Regions from separate parts of the Peribacillus sp. P4_D6 genome, predicted to be linked through region 1. Evidence: riboswitches for the same ligand, from Rfam matches in the RefSeq annotation. Region 1 holds a riboswitch; each other region holds the start of a gene.
The links. Region 1 has a riboswitch for S-adenosylmethionine ahead of AC1DVB_RS15050 (methionine biosynthesis PLP-dependent protein). Riboswitches for the same ligand answer to the same signal wherever they lie in the genome.
Positions count from the first base shown of each region.

Region 2: linked by a shared signal. The riboswitch ahead of AC1DVB_RS07960 (Fur-regulated basic protein FbpA) and the one ahead of AC1DVB_RS15050 (methionine biosynthesis PLP-dependent protein) in region 1 are both predicted to bind S-adenosylmethionine.
Region 3: linked by a shared signal. The riboswitch ahead of AC1DVB_RS00020 (methionine ABC transporter ATP-binding protein) and the one ahead of AC1DVB_RS15050 (methionine biosynthesis PLP-dependent protein) in region 1 are both predicted to bind S-adenosylmethionine.
Region 4: linked by a shared signal. The riboswitch ahead of AC1DVB_RS06935 (sugar ABC transporter substrate-binding protein) and the one ahead of AC1DVB_RS15050 (methionine biosynthesis PLP-dependent protein) in region 1 are both predicted to bind S-adenosylmethionine.

Region 1 covers NZ_JBFUIQ010000046.1:13,833-18,507, reverse strand. Annotated here, with positions in the region: gene AC1DVB_RS15065 (ABC transporter ATP-binding protein) at 1-599, shown strand, start outside; gene AC1DVB_RS15060 (hypothetical protein) at 657-899, opposite strand; gene fumC (class II fumarate hydratase) at 1,009-2,391, opposite strand; SAM riboswitch class I at 2,718-2,831, shown strand; gene AC1DVB_RS15050 (methionine biosynthesis PLP-dependent protein) at 2,918-4,030, shown strand; gene metC (cystathionine beta-lyase) at 4,027-4,675, shown strand, end outside.
Region 2 covers NZ_JBFUIQ010000016.1:27,813-32,487, reverse strand. Annotated here, with positions in the region: gene thiD (bifunctional hydroxymethylpyrimidine kinase/phosphomethylpyrimidine kinase) at 1-326, opposite strand, end outside; gene thiW (energy coupling factor transporter S component ThiW) at 295-816, opposite strand; gene tenA (thiaminase II) at 832-1,521, opposite strand; TPP riboswitch at 1,619-1,724, opposite strand; SAM riboswitch class I at 1,882-1,986, shown strand; gene AC1DVB_RS07960 (Fur-regulated basic protein FbpA) at 2,162-2,350, shown strand; gene AC1DVB_RS07955 (aspartyl-phosphate phosphatase Spo0E family protein) at 2,603-2,797, shown strand; gene AC1DVB_RS07950 (GNAT family N-acetyltransferase) at 2,866-3,372, opposite strand; gene AC1DVB_RS07945 (DUF459 domain-containing protein) at 3,591-4,292, shown strand; gene AC1DVB_RS07940 (ABC transporter ATP-binding protein) at 4,335-4,675, opposite strand, start outside.
Region 3 covers NZ_JBFUIQ010000001.1:50-4,423, reverse strand. Annotated here, with positions in the region: gene AC1DVB_RS00025 (O-acetylhomoserine aminocarboxypropyltransferase/cysteine synthase family protein) at 1-1,184, shown strand, start outside; SAM riboswitch class I at 1,302-1,414, shown strand; gene AC1DVB_RS00020 (methionine ABC transporter ATP-binding protein) at 1,568-2,602, shown strand; gene AC1DVB_RS00015 (methionine ABC transporter permease) at 2,595-3,263, shown strand; gene AC1DVB_RS00010 (MetQ/NlpA family ABC transporter substrate-binding protein) at 3,279-4,115, shown strand; partial or broken gene AC1DVB_RS00005 (IS3 family transposase) at 4,213-4,374, opposite strand, start outside.
Region 4 covers NZ_JBFUIQ010000013.1:41,991-46,665, reverse strand. Annotated here, with positions in the region: gene AC1DVB_RS06940 (GTPase domain-containing protein) at 1-1,591, shown strand, start outside; SAM riboswitch class I at 1,686-1,791, shown strand; gene AC1DVB_RS06935 (sugar ABC transporter substrate-binding protein) at 1,907-3,019, shown strand; gene AC1DVB_RS06930 (sugar ABC transporter ATP-binding protein) at 3,076-4,578, shown strand; gene AC1DVB_RS06925 (ABC transporter permease) at 4,580-4,675, shown strand, end outside.

The sequences.
Region 1 (4,675 bases):
GGCTCGACACCACAACGATATATGTCACACATGACCAAACAGAGGCAATGACCATGGCGACACGTCTTGTTGTAATGAAAGATGGTATCATCCAACAGGTCGGTGCTCCAAAGGATGTTTATGAGAAACCAATAAACGTGTTTGTCGGCGGCTTTATCGGATCGCCTGCCATGAACTTCTTTACCGGAACATTAAAAGAAGGCACAATCAAAATAGGCGAACAAACGCTTGAAATACCTGAATTTAAGATAAAAATGCTACGTGATCAAGGATATGTCGGAAAAGAAGTAATCCTTGGAATCCGTCCGGAAGATTTCCATAATGAAGGAGCTTATTTCACGGAGTCCCCTAACACTACATTCACGACCCAAATTGATGTAGCCGAACTCATGGGCGCGGAGATCATGCTCTACTCCACTTTAGAGGGGCAGGACTTCGTTGCAAGGGTCGATGCCAATAACATTATCCAGGCAGGCGAAAAGATCGAACTTGCCCTCGACATGAATAAAGCGCACTTTTTTGATAAAGGGACCGAACATCGCATTTTAGTTGAAGAAGATGAACAGATGCAGGAAAGCATGAAGTTATCTGCCAATTAAACATGAAAAGACCCATTCATTATGGGTCTTTTTACGTTTATTAAAATAAAGGGCGATTCATTCCTGGACCAATACCACTTCATCATGTCCGCATTCAGGGCATTTCATGAGATGGGGGCATTGCCCTTTTTGAAGGGATTGAGGGTATCCGTCGTTTTCTTTAAGTATGTCGATATCCATATAAGCACTGTAATCATCAGCATAATCCATGAATTTCCCTTTATCCTCAAGTTCACTGCCGCATTCCGGGCAATCCACATGAATTTTTCTTAGACCGTTGCAAAGCGGGCATATAGACATTGTTTTTCCTCCTGTTCCAGATACTTATGATTTCAGTATTTGTCGATTCCAGTATTTTAACACATGGAAACACCCTCCCTAATGTTAGAGGGAGGGTGCTTCCATCCAATTATTTATTAACCATGTTAGCAGGATCGACCCATGCTTTGAATTCATCTTCCGTCAGGAACTCCAGTTTCAATGCCGCTTCTTTTAACGTGGAGTTGTCCTTGAAGGCAGTTTTGGCGATCTTGGCTGCTTTTTCATAACCGATATGCGGGTTCAATGCTGTTACCAGCATAAGGGAACGCTCTACATTTTCTTTGATCTTATCTTCATTTGCAGTGATGCCAACCGCACAATTATCGTTGAAGGAATGAATGCCTTCCGTCAATAATTTGACCGTTTGCAGGAAGTTATAGATGATGACTGGTTTGAATACATTCAATTCAAAGTTACCTTGGCTTGCTGCAAAGCCAATTGTAGCATCGTTACCCACGATTTGTGTCGCAATCATGGTAAGCGCTTCACTTTGGGTCGGATTGACTTTACCTGGCATGATGGAGCTGCCCGGCTCGTTTTCCGGAATGGCAATTTCTCCGATTCCGCTTCTCGGTCCACTTGCAAGCCATCTGACATCGTTCGCAATTTTCATTAAATCTGCCGCCAATGCTTTCAAAGCACCGTGTGCGTAGACGATTTCGTTATGGCTAGTCAATGCATGGAACTTATTATCAGATGTGACAAAAGGATATCCTGTATCCGCTGCAATTTGTTTGGCAGAAAGTCCCGGGAATTCTTTCTTTGTATTGATTCCGGTTCCTACAGCCGTTCCGCCTAGAGCAAGGTTCAATAGTTTTTGGCTGCTTTCCTCAATCATCGCCAAATCTTTATCGAGCATCGCTTTCCAACCGGAAATTTCTTGTCCTAATGTTAAGGGTGTAGCATCTTGAAGATGTGTCCGGCCGATTTTCACGACATCCCAAAATTCTTTTTCTTTTGTATCGAATGTATCACGAAGTGCTTTGATGGCAGGAACCAATTTTTCAGCGACTTCCATAAAGGCTGCAATATGCATGGCAGTCGGGAAAGTATCATTTGAGCTTTGTGCCTTGTTAACATCATCATTCGGGTGAAGGATTTCCGATTCACCATTTTCTTTTAACCATTCATTCCCTTTGTTAGCGACCACTTCATTCACATTCATATTACTTTGCGTACCGCTTCCCGTTTGCCAAACTACAAGCGGGAAATGTTCATCAAGCGTACCTTCAAGGATTTCGCCGCAAATCTTGACGATGGCGTTCTTTTTAACTTCGGAAAGATCGCCAAGATCATAGTTCACCTTTGCAGCAGCTTGTTTAACGTATGCAAATGCACGAACCAATTCAATCGGCATTTTTTCGTTACCGATTTTGAAATTGTTACGGCTTCTCTCAGTTTGTGCTCCCCAATATTTATCAGCAGGAACTTTCACTTCACCCATCGTATCACGTTCGATTCTGTATTCCATGTGTTCTCCTCCTAAGTTTGCACTATTCATTGAAGAATTTTTGCATATGAAATGAATAATGTCGGATTATTCTTTCTCTCCATACATTGTACAAACTTTATTATTTTAAAGCAAAAATATCCCGCTGACCCTTTCCATATTTCTGAAAAATCCTAGGCCATTCATATTTAGATGAAAATTTGGATATTCTTTTTTGACACATAAAGTGTAGGCACCGCTAGGCTTCAATTGACCTGGCCATGAACGCCAACACATCATCACCCCCAAAATGTCCTTGACAGTGTTTTGTATATATAGTAAATTCAAAAGAAATTGAATAATCTAAACTCTTATCGAGAGAGGTAGAGGGAATGGCCCGATGACACCTCAGCAACCTTCATTTGTTTCAAACCAATGAAAAGGTGCTAATTCCACAAGTTTATGAACTTGGAAGATAAGAAGAATGACTCGTCCCTACTTAATCAAAGTCTTCTTCTTAAAGAAGACTTTTTTTTATTTTATTTAACTCAAAGGAGCAGTGAAAACCATGTATAAACCTGAAACATATCTTGCTCAATTAGGAAATCGCAGTGAAACGGCGACAGGAACAGTCAATCCGCCGGTATACTTTTCAACAGCTTTTCGCCACGAAGGAATCGGTCAATCGACGGGATTCGACTACACAAGGACAGGTAACCCTACCCGCCAGCTATTGGAGCGATCCATCGCCGATCTGGAAAAAGGAGACCAAGGCTATGCCTGCAGTTCAGGAATGGCCGCCATCTCCACTATACTCGCCCTTTTTAAATCCGGGGATGCGTGGATTGTCAGTGAAGATCTTTATGGCGGTACATATCGGCTGTTAGAACAAGGTTTTAAAAAATGGGGATTGCAGTGTGACTATGTAAACACTTGTTGTTTGGAGGATATCGAAAAAGCCATCACTCCTCACACGAAAGCCATCTTCATCGAAACTCCCACTAACCCTCTTATGCAGCAAACGGATATTAGCGCCGTTGCCGCATTGGCTAAACGATATAATTTATTGCTAATCGTTGATAACACTTTTTACACGCCTCTTATTCAACAACCCATCTTGCTTGGAGCTGATATTGTGATCCACAGTGCAACCAAGTATCTCGGTGGTCATAATGATGTGCTCGCCGGACTGATCGTTGCTAGCGGCGCTGAATTATGTGATGCACTTGCCTTCCATCATAATGGCACTGGAGCTGTCTTGAGCCCATTTGATTCATGGCTGTTGATGCGCGGAATGAAAACCCTGGCATTGCGGATGGAGCGTCATGAAAAGAATGCCAAGATACTTGTAGATTACTTATCGGAGCATGATTGTGTTACGGACGTATTGTATCCAGGCCGAGGCGGCATGATTTCTTTCCGCATCATTGATGAAGCGGCGGTCAACCCATTTTTACAATCGCTCTCATTAATTTCCTTTGCAGAAAGCCTGGGAGGGGTTGAAAGCTTCATCACCTATCCTGCCACACAAACACATGCCGATATACCGCTTGAGGTCAGAACGGCAAACGGTGTTTGTAATCGACTGCTCCGCTTCTCCGTTGGCATCGAGGATAGCGAAGATTTGATTGGTGACTTGCAGCAAGCATTCGCACATGTAAAAAGGGAGGCACTACGATGACAGATCATGATTTTAGCTTTGAAACAAAATTACTTCATAATCAACATAAATTCGATCCGGCAACGGGCGGTGTGAGCGTCCCCATCCAGCATGCATCGACTTTCCATCAATCCGATATCGATCAATTCGGCAAATATGACTACAGCAGAAGCGGGAACCCAACCCGCGAGGCACTTGAAGACATCATTGCCGAACTTGAGGAAGGCACTCACGGCTTTGCCTTTTCATCAGGTATGGCTGCCATTTCAACAGCCTTCCTGCTATTGTCTGCTGGGGATCATATCGTCATTTCCGAAGATGTGTATGGCGGAACGTTCAGGATGGTCACAAGCGTTTTGAACCGTTTCAATATTGAGCATACCTTCGTTGACATGACGGACCTTGAAAGTGTCAAAGCGGCGGTTCAGCCAAATACCAGGGCCATATACATTGAAACGCCTTCAAATCCTTTACTTAAAGTGACCGATATTCAAGCTGTATGTGATATCGCAAAAAAAGCCGGTGCCTTAAGTTTTGTTGATAATACATTCTTGACGCCCGCATTGCAAAAACCGCTGAATCTGGGCGCTGATGTTGTCCTTCATAGCGCGACGAAGTTTTTATCAGGACATAGTGATGTGGTAGCTGGGCTTGCGGTCGTGAAAG
Region 2 (4,675 bases), on a different contig from region 1:
TTGGAAATCATGACAGGGTCAAGGATAACGATGGCAGGCATGAAGGTTTTAAGGGACGCAGCGACCGTTTCCACGGTTTCTTTTGATCCAAGCATGCCTATTTTTACTGCATCGACAGGAATATCTTCAAAGATAGCTGCAATTTGATCCGATATGATAGCAGTTTCAATGGGCTGTACAGAACGGACTTCCATTGTGTTTTGGGCGGTTACGGCTGTGATGGCAGACATTCCAAATACACCATGTGCAGAAAATGTTTTTAAATCCGCTTGTATTCCAGCACCGCCCCCTGAATCAGAGCCTGCGATCGTTAATGCTGTTTTCATAAAAAAACCCCTTCATATAAGTATTTTTTAGCAATATTTTAAGTAATATGAAAGCTAAAATCGCCCCTGCGAATGAACTGAACATAAAAGCCGGTAAAAAACCAAAAAGAGCAGCTTTTTCTCCCAATAGGAGGGTTGCAAGCGGATAACAGGCCAGGGAACCGAGAAAGCCGGTCCCGATCACTTCCCCTAAACAGGCGAATTTTAAGCTTTGTGTTTTTCGGTAAAGGATGGCGGCCAAAAGTGCACCATACATACTGCCGGGAAAGGCGAAAATTGAACCGGTACCAATCATGTTTCTAATGATGGAAACTAAAAAAGCTTGTGTCACCGCATATGCAGGCCCCAATAGAACCGCCGTCAGGACATTTGCCAGATGTTGAATAGGAAAGATTTTTGCAAATCCTGCAGGGATGAAAATAAATGAACTGGTAAGCGTCGTTAAAGCCGTGATCATGGCAGTCAATGTCAGTTTCTTGATAGGGTTCATCCTCATGTCAACCACCTACAGAGGCCAATCCTGCTCATTTTGAACCATGTCCCAGAATAAATATTCATATCGGGAAGTAACCAAAAAGTGCTTTTCTAATCTAAGAAGTTCCTTTTCAGGCATGCCTTCCGTCAATTCTTCCAACAAAGCGATCAGCCACTTGTGTGCTTCCCCGAATTCAGGAGATGAATAGGACCTTATCCAATCTGCGTAGCGATTGTTTTCCAGTGCTGCTCCATTTTGTTCTTTTAATAGCAAACCGATTTCATAATAATCCCAAGCGCAAGGCAGAAGACAGGCGATCAAGTCTGCCAAAGTCCCATGCTGAGCTGCATTTAGCATGTAACCTGTATAGGCTAGAGTGGTTGGAGTAGGTTCTGTATTTTCCAATTCCTTGGAGCTGATCCCGAATTCGGAAGCATAATGCCGATGAATATCCATTTCCACTTGAAGGGTTTCATTTAAAATGCTCGCAAATTTTGCCATGGTTTCGATGTTATGGGCTTTGATGACACCTAAAGCAAAGAGCTTGGAATAATCCATGAGATAGACATAGTCCTGCTTCAGGTAATAGGCAAATTTCTTTTCAGGAAGTGTGCCGTTTCCAATTGCCTGGACAAAGGGATGTGAATGATTCCTTTTCCAAATCTCTTTTGCCCGTGCATGCAGTCTATCACTGAATGTTTCTAATTTTGTATTCTCCATTGTTCATCCTCCTATAGAATGGCTCCCTTTGCCTTTGTTAAATAAAAAAACCCCGTTCCTGAATACGGAACGGGGTAGATGGATATAGTCTGTAAATGGACGATATCATCCACTTCCCTCCGCCGGTATGAGCCGGTTCAGGTTCAAAGGGTCCGGAACTAATTCCATCTCAGTCTTAAAAAAAGACTCCCCTAGTGGTGTGAATTGTATGTAATTACTGACATCATATCAGAAAGACAAGAAAATGCAACCCGTATTTGAAAGAGGAATCACTTTATGTCCAGGAAAAAAGGGAGAACCAGGTAATTGACTTTTGAAGATTATTAGGATAGAATCATTTCTACATCATTATATATCGAATTCTTATCCAGAGAGGTGGAGGGACTTGGCCCTAAGAAACCTCGGCAGCGGACCCGTTTTGGGAACTGTGCTAAATCCAACAAGCATATGCTTGGAAGATAAGAAGAGCCGTACGGAAACTGTCAGCCTCTTCTTAAATTAGAAGGGGCTTTTATTTTTGGGAAATAACGTTTAGTGACATACTAGAAAAGGTATATATAATTTGGTGAAATCAAATAAGTTGATAAAGTTTAGCTAACTAGAAGCAGGCTCTAGGATGACTAGGAAAGGAGCCATTTACATGGCAGAATTATTTAAGAGGATTGAACAGAGGAAGGCAAAACTCATTGAAGAGCTATTGTCCAATGGAGTATACAAAACCTCTGATGAAAGGCACCTTTATGATGCCCCATTAAAAGTACTTGAAGATGAATATAAGATTGTTATAAATAGACCTAATAACGAGTCACCTTCTGAATGGATGACATAGTAAGTGAAATACAATATTTGGTTTTTTGGATAAGGGATATGATGTAAGCATTCACAGTCTACACTAGTGGATGCTTTTTTTGCGTTTATTAGAAAACGACACAAATTATACATAATTAAATAACAAAATAGGTGTTTTGTCACATTTGACCTATAAAATAACACATTTAATTTCTGAGAAATAGTTGATTTTAACTAGTAGTTTCATTATGATGAAAGTGTAAAAATATTGAATAAATGGGAGGTGACTATAATGCCTTGCCGTAAGGTAACTATAGAAAAAGTAGAAGAGAAGAGACAGGAAATGATAAAGTTGGGAGCGATTTACGGCTTAACAAGTCTGCTGACTGTTCAAGCCAGTCAAGAATTGGATACGCTATTGAATGCGTTAGCAAGTAAAAGAGATTCTGAATATTTTTCCCTTCAAGAAGCATATAGGTATTTTTAAATTAGCAATTCGACCTGTATTAATCTAAAAAAGCTACTGCTCAAGGCAATAGCTCTAAAGAATTATATTTAAATATCGACACGTTTACCTAGAATGATCAAATCCCGCTCAATGCCATCCATCTCGGCAACTTGAGGTAAATGTGCCCATTCTTCAAACCCGAATTTAGAAAAAAGCTTAAGGCTTGGTGTATTATGGGCGAAAATGAAACCCAATAAAGTCTTAACACCTAATTTTGGACTCAATTCAATTGCCTTTCGAATCGAAATTTGTCCAATTCCTTTTCCCCGGAAATAATCATCAATGTAAATGCTGATTTCGGCAGTGGAATTATATGCCGGTCGGCCATAAAAGGATTGAAAGCTCATCCATCCAGCGGTTTTCCCTTCTATAGTAATGATATATAGCGGTCTACTTTCTGAATGATGTTCCTCAAACCATTTAACCCTCGATTGGACGGATACAGGTTCCGTATCTGCCGTGACCATCCTTGAAGCAATTGTCGAATTATATATTTCAACAATTCTGGGTAGATCAGATAGTTCTGCCTCTCTAAACTCTATGTGTTCTTCCATGATTTAAACTCCTAACTATCATTTATTCAATCTCCAGAATGAAGGGTAATCCCGTTTTTGGTTTTAGGGACGTTGAATGAAACCCAATCCATTGAAAGTTTTATATTATCATACACTTTTTATTCTTTATCTGACAATTCTTTTTTATGTTAGTACTGCAGATTTTTTGGGTATGAAAAAGATTAAATACTTCTAGTAAAAAACAAGAGGAGAACCAAATGAAAAAATTGGCAGGTATATTGATTATCGTACTGTTTATATGTTTTGCTGCATATGAATTTCAGGCCTCGGAGTCGGAAGACGTGCAAAGGGTCATGGCTTTTGGAGATTCATTAACCTATGGAAAAGGGGATAAGGACGGGGAAGGATATATAGATGGCCTTGAAGATGAATTGAATAATCCCCAATCGGAGCAAAAAGTGAGTTTTTGGAATTACGGTATTAAAGGCCAGGAAACGGATGGGGTGATGAAACAGCTAGATGATTACCGAATTAAAACGAAACTTGATGAAGCCGATACTTTCATTGTTTTTATTGGAACGAATGACTTGATCAATAGTAATGGCGGGAACTTGGAGAAAATAAGTGACCGAAAAATCAATGAGGGTAAACGGGAATATATCAACCATCTGAAAAAGATTACATCAACACTGATAGAGGCAAACGATAAAGCGGATATTCTGGTAATAGGACTATATAACCCAATTAAAGACAATCAAAAACTTGAAAAGCACATTCGCGATTATAACGAGTCAATAAAGGGATTAGCCGATAAAGGTGAAAGGATGTTATTCATTCCTACAAATGATCTTTTTGAAGATGAAAAGAAAACAAAGTATTTCAGTGATAAGTTACATCCGAATGAAAAAGGGTATCAGCTCATTGCGAATCGGGTTTTGGAAAGTTATGATTTCAAATGAAACCAAACATGCACAGAAAGGCTTTCTGTGCATGTTTGCCTGCTAAGTTGCTAGGTATTTGATATCGCTTAGTTGAGGGAACTGTAAGTCATGGAGCTGCTTGTATCGGCCGTTGTTTTGCATTAACTGGTCATGTGTTCCTTTTTCAAGAACCTGCCCTTTTTCCAGAACAATGATTTGATCGGCGTCATGAATGGTCGATAAACGATGTGCAATGACTATTGAAGTCCGTTTCTTCATTAAACGTGACAAGGCTTGCTGGATCAAATGTTCAGATTCTGTATCCAAGGCCGCCGTTGCTTCATCGAGAATGATGATTTGCGGATTTTTCAAAACTGCCCTGGCAATGGCAATGCGCTGTTTTTGTCCGCCTGAAAGCTTGA
Region 3 (4,374 bases), on a different contig from region 1:
CAGCGAATTTATTTGGCCTAAAGGAGAATGGCTATATATATTCACGGCTTCATAATCCCACGGTCAGCGTTTTTGAGGAAAGAATGGCCTTATTGGAAGGCGGTATCGGCGGATTGGCAACGGCAAGCGGAATGGCTGCCATCTCACTTTCAATCCTGAATATTGCTGCTGCAGGGGATGAGATTGTTTCAGCCTCTACATTATATGGCGGTACGTATAACCTTTTCGAAAACACTCTTCCTAAATATGGGATCAAAGTGAAGTTCGTTTCTCCCGATGACCCTGAAAATTTCAAAAGGGCGATTACACCAAGAACTAAAGCCATTTTTGCTGAAACGATCGGAAATCCAAGTTTGAGGGTGCTCGATATTGAAGCGGTAGCGGAAATCGCCCACGAAGCCGGCATACCTTTAATCATTGATAATACCTTCGCGACACCGTATCTTTGCAGACCAATTGATTTTGGAGCGGATATTGTCATCCATTCCGCTACAAAATGGCTTCTTGGAAATGGAACGACTCTAGGCGGTGTCATCGTGGATGGAGGGAAATTCGATTGGAACTCGCCGAACTATCCTGGCTTCACGGAGCCTGACCCAAGTTACGACGGTCTGGTATACGCCGAGGCAGTTGGCCCTGCCGCATTCATAACGAAAGCCCGGGTCCAGTTACTACGTGATTTGGGCCCTGCGCTAAGTGCCCAAAGTGCATTCCAGTTTACGCTTGGACTTGAAACGCTGCATGTAAGGATGAAAGAGCATCTATCAAACACCAAGTCTGTCATCCAATATTTAAAAAACCATCCTGCCGTGACCTGGGTTTCGCATCCTGGGGATGAGGATCATCCCGATAAAGCCCTTGCGGATAAATATTTGCCAAAGGGAGCTGGATCTGTCGTGACATTTGGGATTCAAGGTAATCGCGAAGCTGGGGCAAAACTTATCAATTCGGTGGAATTATGGTCCCATGTGGCGAATGTAGGGGATGCGAAGAGCTTGATCATCCACCCAGCAAGTACGACCCATCAACAATTGAATGAGGCGGGTCTTGCGAAAGCGGGTGTAAGTGCCGATCAAGTCCGTTTATCGATTGGGATTGAAAATGTAGACGACTTAATAGAAGATTTGGAGCAGGCAATTGAAAAGGCGACGAACATCGTCTCCTTGACTTCCAAAACGCTTTAAGCAAAGTTCCTGTTCATTCTTGTACTAGAAATAATATACATTGCGCTCCTTTTTTATCTATGATAAAATTTCTCCATACTAAAGAACTTAATGATGTACAAATATTCTATATATTAGCTCTTATCAAGAGAGGTGGAGGGATGTGCCCGATGAAACCCGGCAACCGACAAGGAGATTTCCTTGGAAAGGTGCCAATTCACACAAAGTTTAATCACTTTGGAAGATGAGAGGAAGGCCTGTTTCTTCACCTGCCTTTCTGCTCATGCAGAAGGGTTTTTTCTATTTTAATTGGGAAAACTTTTACATGATAGGAGAAACAGACTAATAATGTAGAGAAATCAACTAAGTTCATAGGTTTTATTGGATAAAAGAGGTGAGGGTTAATGATTACATTGACGAAAGTCAGTAAGCTGTTCCGAACAGGAAAAGGAAACAGTGAGACGATCAAGGCTGTAAATAATGTGAATGTTGAAATAAATAAAGGCGAGATTTTCGGAATCATCGGTTACAGTGGAGCGGGGAAAAGTACTTTGATCAGAATGCTCAATGGATTGGAAACACCGACAGAGGGATCCGTTGTGGTGGCTGAAAAGGAAATTTCAAAAATTAAAGGGGCTCAGCTCCGTAAGGCCCGTCAAGAAATCAGCATGATTTTCCAGCATTTCAATCTATTATGGTCAAGGACCGTTCAGGAGAATATATCTTTCCCGTTGGAAATTGCAGGTATTTCTAAACCTGAACGCACCAAGCGTGTGAACGAATTGATCAAGTTAGTCGGACTTGAAGGCAGGGAAAAGGCCTATCCTTCGCAATTAAGCGGAGGGCAAAAGCAAAGGGTGGGAATAGCCAGGGCTCTGGCAAATGACCCTAAAGTGCTGCTGTGTGATGAAGCGACTTCTGCATTGGATCCGCAGACTACCGACTCCATACTCGAATTGCTTGTTGACATCAATCAGCGTTTGGGATTGACGATCGTCTTGATTACGCATGAAATGCATGTAATACGTAAAATCTGCCATCGCGTCGCCGTGATGGAAAGCGGGCAGGTTGTTGAACAGGGTCCTGTCCTGGATGTCTTCAAGAATCCTAAAGAACAAATGACGAAGCGTTTCGTGCAACAGGTAACGGAACCGGAAGAAACGAAAGAAACGATGGACCATTTGCTCGAACGCTATCCAGCCGGCAAAGTGATTCAATTGACCTTTGTAGGTGATCATGCAGAAAGCCCATTGATCACCAAGCTTGTACGTAACTTCGAGTTGGATGTCAATATCGTTCAAGGTAAGATATCCCAAACAAGAAGCGGTTCATATGGAACATTGTTTATCCATCTAGATGGCAAAGAGGATGAAATGCTCCGCGCAATCGAATTCATTAGAGCACAGCAGGTAGGCGTGGAGGTGATTACTCATGCTTGAAGAATTATTGCCGAATGTTGATTGGGAAGACATCATTGAAGCTACGAAAGAAACGCTTTACATGACAAGCGTCTCTGTAGTGGCAACCTTTTTTATAGGCATAATACTAGGATTGATCCTTTTCCTGACAGGGAAGGGTAATATGTGGCAAAACCGGGCTGTCAACGGAGTCATGAGTGCTGTCGTCAATATATTCCGTTCCATTCCGTTTCTTATTTTGATCGTGCTGCTCATTCCTTTCACTAAAGCGCTTGTCGGTTCCATGATTGGTGAGAACGCTGCACTGCCGGCACTTATTATCGGTGCTGCCCCATTTTATGCGCGGATGGTTGAAATCGGCCTTCGTGAAATCGATAAAGGTGTAATTGAAGCCGCTAAATCGATGGGGGCAAAAACGAGCACGATCATTTGGAAGGTCCTTCTTCCAGAGTCGATGCCTGCCCTTATTTCCGGGATTACTGTAACATCGATTGCATTGGTTGGATATACCGCAATGGCCGGGGTCATCGGCGCTGGCGGGCTTGGTAATCTAGCTTATTTGGACGGCTATCAAAGAAATCAAAATGACGTTACGCTTGTAGCGACAATCGTTATTCTAATTATCGTCTTCATAATTCAAATTATTGGAGATGTGATTACATCTAAATTGGACAAAAGATAAAGGGAGATGAATAGGATGAAAAAGTTTTTAGGATTTGCATTAATCTTAGTGTTATCTATCGCTTTGGCTGCTTGTGGAAGTGAAAAGGATAAAAGCGGCAGCGATACGGAAAAAGAATCGAAGAAATTAGTTGTAGGGGCATCCAATGTTCCTCATGCAGAAATCCTTGAGGAAGCTAAACCGCTTCTTAAAGAAAAAGGAATCGATTTGGAAATTGAAACGTTCCAGGACTATGTTTTACCGAATAAGGCGTTGAATGATAAGGAATTGGATGCTAACTACTTTCAACACATTCCATATTTAGAGGGGCAAATTAAAGAAAATGGATATGACTTCGTCAATGCTGGCGGAATCCATATCGAGCCGATTGCTCTATATTCACAAAAATATAAAAGCATTGATAAACTTCCGGAAGGCGCAACAATTATTATGAGCAGCTCTGTTGCTGATCATGGACGCGCTTTATCCCTTTTGGAAAAGAATGGCCTGATCACTTTGAAAGAAGGCATCGATAAAACGACGGCTACAACGAAAGACATCGTTGAAAATAAGAAAAACCTTAAATTCGATGCAGATTATGAAGCGGCGCTGCTTCCTAAAATTTATGAGAGCGGCGAAGGCGATGCAGTCTTGATCAACTCCAACTATGCAATTGACGCCGGTTTGAATCCGCTTAAAGATTCAATTGCGATTGAAGATTCCGAATCACCTTATGTGAATGTCATTGCCGTAAACAAAGGTGACGAAAATAAAGAAGCAATCAAAGCGCTTGTAGAAGTATTGCATTCTAAAAAAATTCAAGATTTCATTCTTAAAGAATACAAAGGTGCAGTTGTACCGGCGGATAAATAATTCGAGAATGGCGACCTGATTTAATTCAGGTCGCAGTTTAAAAAGGTTTCGGAATGGTCTAAACTGTACCCTATGTAAAGGACATTTTTAAAAAAGGTTATGCCACTTGGAGAAGGTGATTTCTGTATTGAACAGGAGTCATCTTCTTTAAGTTCCATTGATATCTGAAATTGTTATAGTACGTCATATAACTTCTTATTTCCTTTTTAAGTTCTTCTATAGTATTACAAGGTTTAATATAGGCTTCATCTTTGAAATG
Region 4 (4,675 bases), on a different contig from region 1:
AAATGGAAAGACATCCTTTATTCAGTCAATCGTTGGAGAGAGCATTGCTGCTGAGGACCATTCTTCCCTAGTCAGTGTCAAAGACGGGGATGATTTGGAAATCCTTGAAATTACCGATACAGATAGCAAAGTTGTCGAGGAGCTAACTGATTTGGATGAAACACGCCGTCAGCGCGGGACTATAGTCGATGTGACAATCATCAGTGACTACCTAAGAAATAATCATTTGCGATTATTGGATACACCGGGGTTCAATGGGGAACAAAGCGTGGAATCCGATTTCCAAGGCTATTTACATGGCAGTGATGGCCTGATGTTCGTTCTTGACGCCAGGGCTCCTTTCACCGGCAGCGAAAGGGATCTGTTATTGGAAATTCAAATGATGGCACCTAAACTGCCGATCCATTTCCTATTAAATAAAATGGATACGATATACAGTGATCAGGTCGCAGTCCGGATGGAAGACGAAACATGGGATAAAGTGAATGCATATTTCCCGAATGCGAAAGTGTTCGCTTTCTCCAAACATTATGACAGCAGGCAGCAATTGAAGGACCTTTCAGCCTTCCTTCAATCGAATTATCAAGATGATAATTGGAAGGAAAGAAGATCTGAAAAAATCCTGGCATTCATTCGTAAAACTTTATCTTATCTATTAGAAAAACGGACAGCCAATGAGCGGAAATGCGAGCATTCCATCTCTTGGAATGAGCAGATGGAAGTCAAACTGAATGGAGCGGTCAATCAACTGGCTGATCTGGAAAAAGAAAAAAGTGAAAATATCATAAGGTCGTATCGTTCGCTTAAGGACGAAGTGAAAAGTCAGCTTTATTCAAAAATTCCTGAATTACTGAGGGATTGCTCTAAATCGTTAACGGAAAGCAGTGATTTCAGTCAGGTCCATGTACAGTTAAACCAGGAAATGAATGAGCGGATTCAAAACTTCATTTCTGACAAGATCATGCCTCAATATTACCGTTCTCTTCAAGACTGGATTGCCAGTTCCCAAATGGAGTTCTCACAAAGCCAGCAGTTCATGGATGAGATGAGTGCCGGATTCAATGAATTATACAAAGAAGAACGGATTACACTGGCAGGTGACTTCAGGGTATTGGATGACTGGCGCCGTGATGCCGATCGGATGACAAGCAGTATCCGCATCGAAAACGTTAATATCCTTTTGCGCAGGACTCCATCACAATTGCTGCTTAAAGGAGCAGGTAAGCTATTTGGGGCGATACCGCAAAATAAGGCCAATATGTACAATCGTTACAAGAAATACCTGGAAAGTGAAGATTACCTGGATGTTGCCGAAATGATCACGGAACGTTTCCTAACCCAATTTGGATTGTTTGAAAAATCATTGGATCGGGACATCTCACTTTTCTATCGCAGTTCATTTGCCTTACTTCAAAAAACGATAGAGCAGACGCAGACTGAAATAAAAGACTACCAGGCTGCATTGGAGCATATGAAAGAAAATCCTGAGGTTTACCGTGATCCGATCACGTTGTTCGAAGTGAAATTAAGGCAGTTGGAGAGGCTTGAAAAAATCGAGAAAAAGCGTCTAGCCCAGCTCCAAAGAAAATAAAAATAACAGGAAACATTTCAAATATTCAAAAATCTATTGACTTTACGACTATATCCCTATAAAGTGATAATTACGAAAACGTAACACAATATATCTCTTATCAAGAGTGGCGGAGGGACTGGCCCTAAGATGCCCAGCAACCGTTCCATTAGGAATTGGTGCTAAATCCTGCAAAACAGAAATGTTTTGACAGATAAGAGAGGGACAAGTCTGCAAAACAGCCGATTAAACCTCTCTATATTAGAGAGGTTTTTATTTTGGGATTTACACCGACTTAACTGATAAGACTAATTAGAAAACATGGAGGAGAACAAGATGAGAAGGTCTATTAAAGGGATATTCATTTCTGCCATCGCTTCGGCTTTGCTTTTAACGGGTTGCTCTGCAGGGCAGAGTTCCACAGAATCGAAGAAAGAAGAAAAAGTATCATTTGAAAATGTCCCGGAGAGATTTGCTGATGGCGATGGAGCCAAAATCAAAGTGATCCGTAAAATTGGCGGTGATGATCATACTGCCCAATACCTGGCGGGGGCGAAAGAAGAAGGAGAAGCACTGGGGTTTCAAGTCGATACGTACACAGCCAATGGTGATACGGCTAAATTCCATGATGCGATAGCACAGGCTTTGGAGGAAGATTACGACGGCTATATCATTTCACATGGTGATGATGCCGCAACTGTAAATGACGTTCAGAAGTTGGTTGATGCAGGTAAAAGCGTTGTCACATTCGATTCAATAAGCGATCTATCTAAAATAGAGGGCGTGACATTAACTTCACAAGATGATGAAGCGCTGGCAACACTGGCTTTCGATAAACTGATAAAAGAACAGAAAGGTGAAGCGGCAATTGCATATCTTTGGGTGGATGGTTTTCCTCCAATGGTAAGAAGAAATGCAGTCTATCAGGAAAAACTAAAAGAAAATCCCGGGATTAAAGAAGTCGAAAGATTCGGAGTGGCATCCGCTGATACTTCGGTTCAGACACAAAATGCTGTAGCCGCAATGCTGAATAAATACCCTAAAGGTAAATTGGATGCCATTTTCGCAACATGGGATGCCTTTGCTATCGGTGCAGCCCGGGCGATTAAAGAAGCGGGCCGCAATGAAGTGAAGATATATGGAATTGATGTTTCGAATGCAGATCTCCAGGAAATCCAATCGGCTGATAGCTCATGGTCCTACACGGCAGCAGTCGATCCCAAGTTGATCGGTGCAGTGAATATGAGGATATTGGCTAAAAAATTAGCTGGCGAAGAAACGCCGCAAACATATGATTTGGAGGCATCACTCATTTCGCAAAAGCAAATCCAAGCTTCAAAAGAAGCGGTAAACATGGCAAACCTGTCTGATATTGTCGATGGCTGGGGTGTATCGGAGGAATTTGAAGAGGATTGGATGAAGGTTTTGAAAGATCATTATAAAAAATAAAAAGAGACACTCTCTTTCCAGCGAAGGGAGTGTCTATTCTATAAGGGGGAATGGACATGGGCAAGCAACTAGAAATGAGGAAGATTTCGATTGAATTTCCGGGGGTGAAGGCGCTGAGTGAAGTTGATTTTTCCGTACAATCAGGGACAGCCCACGCATTGGTCGGTGCAAACGGAGCAGGGAAATCGACGTTAATGAAAGTTTTATCGGGAGCCCATGTTCATTATTCAGGTGACATTTTTATTGATGGGATGAAGCGGGATATCCGCTCGCCAAAAGCCGCTCAGGAACAGGGCATTCAAATAGTTCATCAGGAAGTGGATACCGCCCTCATCCCTTATTTAACAGTTGGGGAAAATGTAATGTTGAATGATATGGTCCAAAACATGGGAAAAAAACAAAGGGTACATTGGAAAGAACTGCACAACAAAGCCACTTCTATTCTTGAAGATATGAAAATTCATGTCCCTTCGAAAAAGTTGGTTAGAGACCTGACCTTGGCTGAAAAACAGATGGTCCTGATAGCAAGAGCCGTTTCGACAGAATGCAAATTCCTGATTCTCGACGAGCCAACTGCTCCGTTAAGTCATACGGAGACGACGGAACTTTTTCGAATTGTAAATGAATTAAAGCAAAAAGGCGTGGCAATCATTTTCATTTCACATCGTCTGCCTGAGATTTTTGAAATCTGTGAGGAAATTACGATCATGAGGAATGGGGAGCGTGTCACTTGTCGAAAAATCGAGGACATAACCCGTGCCGAAGTGGTAGAGAACATGCTTGGGAAAACCATGGATGAACAGTTTCCTGAAGTGAATGCTTCGATTGGAGACGTAATTCTGGAAGTGAACGGATTGTCAGATGCCGAGAAAGTTAAGAATGTCAGTCTGAATATTAAAGCAGGCGAAATAATCGGCTTGGCTGGGTTGGTCGGGGCTGGGAAAACGGAGCTGTGTAAAACCCTTTTCGGTCATACGTCCATCACAGCGGGTGAAGTCTTCCTGAATGGTCGAAAGCTTTCTCTGAAATCACCGCATGAAGCAGTAAAAAGCGGGCTGGCACTTGTACCTGAGGAACGCAGGAAAGAAGGGGTCCTTGTACAGGAATCAGTCTCGGCAAACTTGACTGCAGCCAGTCTCGGCAAATTCTGCAAAACATTCAGTGTCGTCGATCGTAAGGCGGAAAAGGAAAAGGCGAAGGAAATGATAGCAAGTCTCGGCATTAAAACTCCTTCAGGGGAAGTGAAGGTCGAAAACCTATCCGGTGGTAACCAGCAAAAAGTTGCGATTGGAAAATGGCTTATGGCAGATGCGGATGTATACATATTCGATGAACCAACGAAAGGGGTCGATGTCGGAGCCAAGAAGGATATATTCGAATTGATTGCAAAGCTTGCAAGGAATGGAAAAGCGATCATTTATGCATCCTCCGAGCTTACCGAAATCATTGGCATTACCAACCGGACCTATGTGTTATATGACGGGAGCACTGTCATCGAATTAGAAACAAGCAAAACGAATGAAGAAGAACTACTATTCTATTCAACAGGAGGTAAATAGGATGAGCATACCCATTCCTGTTACACAGACAGCGAAAGCGAAGAAAAAGGTGGAACTATTCGACTTTTTTTATAAATACGGCACAATATTGACGATT